Linked DNA regions of Skermanella rosea. The protein of the gene in region 2 interacts with the protein of the main gene of each other region in a pairwise test. Links are inferred from orthologs where the notes say so. Each region holds a gene or a part of one and is shown on either strand. Other genes may lie near its edges.

Region 1 (2,851 bases), 3.4 Mb from region 2 along the record:
TGGGCAGGGTCCCGCCGGCGTCAGTTCAAGCCGCCGGCGGCGTCCGCCGGGGCATTGGCGCCAAGGCCGCCGGGAAGCCCGAAATTGACCAGCTGGACATGCTCGACCCGTCCGGGATCGACGAAGGGCTGCACCCGGATCGCGCTCTCGCCCACCTCCGCGACCAGCCCGACCGGCAACCCCGGCGGGAACATGCCGCCATGGCCCGAGGTCACCACCCGGTCGCCGACCGCCGGCGCGGCGTCGCCCGGCAGGTAGAGCAGGCGCGGCTGTCCGGAATTGTCGCCGCCCATCACGGCGCGCTGGCGCGACGGCTCGATCACCACCGGGATGCGCGAGTTGAGGTCCGTGATCAGCAGGACGCGCGACGACCATTCCCCCGCCTGGACCACGCGGCCCATCAATCCCCGGCCGGACACGGCCGCCTGGCCGGGCCTGACGCCGTCGCGCTGGCCGGCGGTGACGACGACGGTCCGGACGAAGGCGCCGCCGGGATCGGCGACGACCCGGGCCGTGATATAGGAGGCGGCCAGTTCGGGCTTGTAGTTCAGCAGGCTGCGCAGGCTGCGGTTCTCGGCGTCGAGCCGCTGGGCCGCCTGCTGCCACTGCAGCAGGGCCGCGTTCTCCTGACGGAGCCGCTCGTTCTCACCCCGCAGGTTGACGATCTCGTGCAGGCTCTCGACGAAATGGGCCGCCGTCGCCGCGGGGCGGGAGATCGCGTCCAGGATCGGGGCGAAGGCATCGGTCACCCGGACGCGCAGCCCGTCCACCAGGACGGTGTCGACCTTGCCGACCATCATCAGGGCTATGGCGGCGAACACCAGGAGAAGGAACGAGAACCGCTGGGCCAGCGCACGCAGGGGTGCGGCGAGACGAACCACGGATCCGGTGGCACGTGTCTTCACGGGGCCTTTCCTGTGCTCTGCGGGGCTGAAAGCCGGATGTCAGGAGGTTGCACGGGCGGCAGCCCTCCTGGAGGGAGTTTGCCGCGCCAATTATGAATATCAGGAGTACATCTGGATGAGAACGTGCTTAAGCGTCTTCATCTCTTCGAGAGCCCGGCCCGTGCCCAGCGCCACGCAGGACAGCGGATCGTCGGCGATGGAGACCGGAAGGCCCGTCGCGTGGCGCAGCACATAGTCCAGGTTGCTGAGCAGGGCGCCGCCGCCGGTCAGGACGATGCCCTTGTCCACGATGTCGGCGGCCAGTTCCGGCGCCGTGTGCTCCAGGGCCACCTTCACCGCCTCGATGATGGCGCTGACCGGTTCGGACAGGGACTCCGCGATCTGGCGCTCGCTGATGATCAGTTCCTTGGGAACGCCGTTCATCAGGTCGCGGCCCTTGATCTCCATGATCCGGCCCTCGCCGTCCTCCGGCGGGCAGGCGGAGCCGATCTCCTTCTTGATCCGCTCGGCCGAGCTTTCGCCGACCAGCAGGTTGTGGTTGCGGCGGATATAGCCGATGATCGCCTCGTCCATCTTGTCGCCGCCGACGCGGACCGAGCGGGAATAGACGATGCCGCCCAGCGACAGCACGGCGACTTCGGTCGTGCCGCCGCCGATATCGACCACCATGCTTCCGGTCGGCTCGGTCACCGGCAGGCCCGCGCCGATCGCGGCGGCCATCGGCTCCTCGATCAGGAAGACCCGGCGGGCGCCGGCCGACTCGGCCGATTCCTGGATCGCTCGGCGCTCGACCGCGGTGGAGCCCGACGGCACGCAGATGATCACCTGCGGGCTCGCGAAGCTGCGCCGGTTGTGCACCTTGCGGATGAAGTGCTTGATCATCTCCTCGGCGACTTCGAAGTCGGCGATGACGCCGTCCCGAAGCGGCCGGATCGCCTGGATGTTGCCGGGCGTGCGCCCCAGCATCATCTTGGCCTCGTCGCCGACCGCGAGCACCTGCTTCTTGCCGCGGATGGTGGCGATGGCGACGACCGACGGCTCGTTCAGGACGATTCCCCGCCCCTTGACGTACACGAGGGTGTTGGCCGTACCCAGGTCGATCGCCATGTCGGCCGACAGGACGCCGAGCAATTTGGAAAACATGGAGTTGATTAACTCTTCATCCGGTTGACGCGGCCCATCCGAGACAACGGCGGCTCATTGGCGAGCCGCCGTCGGAGGTAATCTGGATGGAGGCTCGGGGTACGAACCACCATCCGTTTGAATAGAGCAACGCCGCAAACCACTCAAGCGGAGAGTGCTTCGGGCGCCGTTTTCTGACGCTTGGTCAGCAGCTTGTTCAAGGCGTGCACATAGGCGCGGCAGCTCGCCACCAGGGTGTCGGTGTCGGCGCCCTGGCCATTGACCGTCTTGCCGTTCTCCTCCAGCCGGACGGTCACTTCCGCCTGCGCGTCGGTGCCCTCGGTGACGGCGTGGACCTGGTACAGCTGCAGCTTGGCCTCGTGCGGGAACAGCGCCGAGATCGCGTTGAAGGTGGCGTCGACCGGGCCGGACCCGGTGGCGACCGTGCTCACCGTCTCGCCGTCGATCTCCAGCTCCAGCTCGGCCCGCTGCGGACCCTTGGAGCCGGCGACCACCGCCAGCGAGACGAAGCGGATGCGCTCGTTGGTGCTGCCGATGCTGTCGTCCACCAGTGCTACGATGTCCTCGTCGAAGACGTCCTTCTTCTTGTCTGCCAGGTCCTTGAAGCGGACGAAGGTCTCCTCGATCGCGTTGTCGCCCAGCGCGTAGCCCAGGTCCTTCAGCTTGGCGCGGAAGGCGGCGCGGCCGGAATGCTTGCCCATGACCAGGGTCGAGCGGTTCAGGCCCACCGACTCCGGGGTCATGATCTCGTAGGTCTGGGCGTTCTTCAGCATGCCGTCCTGGTGGATGCCGGACTCGTGGGC
Region 2 (2,915 bases):
CGGTGCCCATCATGGCCTTGCCCATCTCGGTCATCACCGACCGGATGTCGGCGAAGTCTAGGTTGATCAGGCCGGGCATCACCATCAGGTCGGTCACGCCGCGCACGCCGGAATGCAGCACGTCGTCGGCCATCTTGAAGGCGTCGGCGAACGTGGTCTTCTCGTTGGCGATGCGGAACAGGTTCTGGTTCGGGATGATGATCAGGGTGTCGACGAACTGCTGGAGCTCGTTGATCCCGGTCTCGGCCAGGCGCATGCGGTGCGCGCCTTCGAAGTGGAACGGCTTGGTCACCACGCCGACGGTCAGGATGCCCTGCTCCCGGGCGGCCCGCGCGATCACGGGGGCGGCACCGGTGCCGGTGCCGCCGCCCATGCCGGCGGTGATGAAGACCATGTTGGCACCTTCCAGGTAGCCCATGATCTCGGCGAGCTGCTCTTCCGCCGCGGCGCGGCCGACGTCCGGCCGGGAACCGGCACCAAGGCCGCGCGTTATCGTGGTGCCGAGCTGGAGGCGCTTCTCCGCCAGGGCGCCCTTCAGCGCCTGCGCGTCGGTGTTGGCGACGACGAATTCGACGCCTTCCAGGTTGGACTTGATCATGTTGTTGACGGCGTTGCCGCCAGCCCCGCCGACGCCGAACACCGTGATGTGCGGCCGCAGATCCACTTCGATTTCCGGCATGCTGAGATTGATCATGACAGCCTCCAGTTCCCTTCGAATTCGCCCGAATTCAATTCCATGAATTCATGTTGGTTTTCACACCGCCGGTCAGTGCCGGCCTGCATATCGCCCGTCGTGTCCGATCGCTTTCACGGATGCGGGCATCTCTATCCCGGCATCCGCGCGGCGCGCTGTTCCGCTTTGTCGACTGTTCCTGGCCCCGGCTCATAGGTTCTCCTTCAGCCAGAGGCTCACGCGTCCCCAAAGATGTTTCGGCGGTTCCGCCTCGGCGCTGAAGCCCGGCAGCTCCGCGTGGCTCTGCACCGCGAATGCCAGCAGCCCCGCCGCCGTCGAGAAGGCGGGACCGCCGGTGGCTTCCGCCAGCCCGTCGATCCGCATCGGCCGGCCGAGCCGGACCTGCTTGTCCAGGATGAGCTGGGCCAGCTCGCGCGTGCCCGGCAGCTGGCTGGCGGCGCCCGTCAGCACGACCCGGCGGCCGGCCACCTTGCCCATGCCGCTGACTTCCAGGCGGGCGCGGACCAGCTCGAAGATCTCCTCCAGCCGGGGCTGGATGATGCCGACCAGCAGCGATTTGGGAACGTGGTTCGCCTGGGCCGGCTCGTCCTCGCCGACCTGGGGCACGTCGATGATCTCGCGCTCGTCGGCGACGTTGGCGATGGCGCTGCCGTACAGGGTCTTCATGCGCTCCGCGTGGGCCACGGGCGTGGTCAGGCCGCGCGCGATGTCGTTGGTCACGTGGCTGCCGCCGACCGGCACGCAGTCGGTATAGACGCACTTGCCGTCGAAGAAGACCGAGATGGTCGTGGTGCCGCCGCCCATGTCGATCAGGGTGCAGCCCAGCTCCATCTCGTCCTCGACCAGGGCCGCGAGGCCGCTGGCGAAGGGGGAGACGACGAAGCTCTCGATGTCCAGGTGGCAGCGGGCGACGCAGGTGGCGAGATTGCGGACCGCGCTCGATCCCGCCGTCACGGTGTGGAGCTGGACGCCCAGCTTCTCGCCGAACATGCCGCGGGGGTCGCGGATGCCGCGGTTGCCGTCCATCGAATAGCCGACCGCGATGGAGTGGATCAGCTCCTGGTCGGCGTTGCCCTGGAACTGGCGGGCCTGGGCGAGCGCCCGGCGCACGTCGGCGTCGCCGACCTCGTGCCCGCCGATCGGGATCTCGACGTTGGTCGTCTGGGAGACCGGCTGGCCGCCGGAGATGTTGACCAGCACTTCGCGGATCGTCTCGCCCGCCATCTGCTCCGCGGCATGGACGGTCGTGCCGATCGCCTGTTCCGCCGCGTCCATGTCGACGATGGTGCCGGCCCGCAGGCCGCGTGAAACCTGATGGCCGATCCCGATGATCCGCAACGCGCCGCCGTCCTCGACCCGCGCGATGAAGCAGCAGACCTTGGTTGTGCCGACGTCCAGCGCGGCGATTACCCCGCCGCGCACCGGTCGCTTCACTCTCTTGCTCCCGTTGAAGGCCATCGTTTCGCTCGCAGTCCCCTCAGGCCTCGGCCTAACGCAGTAATCACTTTATCATCCCAAGATACAGTATTTCAAACGGCGATTGCCTTACTGCATTTGGTATGTATTACCTATTTCGGATAGTCTGATACGGCTTTAGATCTTTTCCTCGGGCACACGGCGACGTTGTGCCGCAGCCGTCGAAGTCTGGATCACCAGCCGGTCCGGCAGGCGGAGGTCGACGGCGACTATGTCGCGGTCAAGCACCGGTTGTTTCAATTCCTGTTCGGCCAGATGCTTCAGGGCGCCGCCGATGTCGCTCTCCGGCAAACGGACCACGACGCCGTTGGCCAGATGCAGGTCCCAGCGCCGACCGCCGACGCGGCTGGCGGCATTGACCCGCTCGAACAGCGCCGGCACGGTCGCCAGGTGCCCCAGCAGTTCCGGCGCGTGTTTCGGCGCATCGGTGCCGATGATCTGGAGCAGGTCGTTGTAGCGGCCCAGCTCGCGCTCGGTCAGCACCTCGCCGTCCCGGTCGATAAGCGCCAGCTTCCCGTCGCGCTGCCACAGCGCCATCGGCCTGCGCTCGTCCAGCTTGACGAACACGGTGTTGGGCAGGCGGCGTTCGACCGTGGCGGTCGCGACCCAGCGCAGCCGTTCCAGGCCGGCGCGCGCCGCCTCCGGGTCGAACTGCAGGATCGGGTCGCCGCGCTTGACCTGGATCGCCGCCATCACCGCGTTCCGGTCGGTCTCGACCCGGCCTTCGACCAGCACCTCCTGGACC

What was found. Proteins that work in one complex are often made in the same cells at the same time.
Region 1: the proteins of ftsA (region 2) and JL101_RS03720 interact in binary tests that used the Escherichia coli proteins (3 or more experiments, as listed by UniProt). The link is inferred for Skermanella rosea from one-to-one orthologs.

Annotation. Positions count from the first base shown.
Region 1 is NZ_CP086111.1:791,937-794,787, forward strand. The notes cover bases 27-2,851. They hold JL101_RS03720 (rod shape-determining protein), read right to left. Parts: upstream 2,049-2,851; coding sequence 1,005-2,048; downstream 27-1,004. Other genes in these bases: mreC (rod shape-determining protein MreC), read right to left, coding at 27-905; JL101_RS03725 (2-isopropylmalate synthase), read right to left, coding at 2,192-2,851. Outside these bases: rod shape-determining protein MreD, read right to left, coding at 1-1; more of mreC, read right to left, coding at 21-26. UniProt on the Escherichia coli protein: Forms membrane-associated dynamic filaments that are essential for cell shape determination. Acts by regulating cell wall synthesis and cell elongation, and thus cell shape.
Region 2 is NZ_CP086111.1:4,171,137-4,174,051, reverse strand. Bases 19-2,907 are described here. They hold ftsA (cell division protein FtsA), read right to left. Parts: upstream 2,153-2,907; coding sequence 884-2,152; downstream 19-883. Other genes in these bases: JL101_RS19480 (cell division protein FtsQ/DivIB), read right to left, coding at 2,288-2,907; ftsZ (cell division protein FtsZ), read right to left, coding at 19-694. Outside these bases: more of ftsZ, read right to left, coding at 1-18; more of JL101_RS19480, read right to left, coding at 2,908-2,915. UniProt on the Escherichia coli protein: Essential cell division protein that assists in the assembly of the Z ring. May serve as the principal membrane anchor for the Z ring.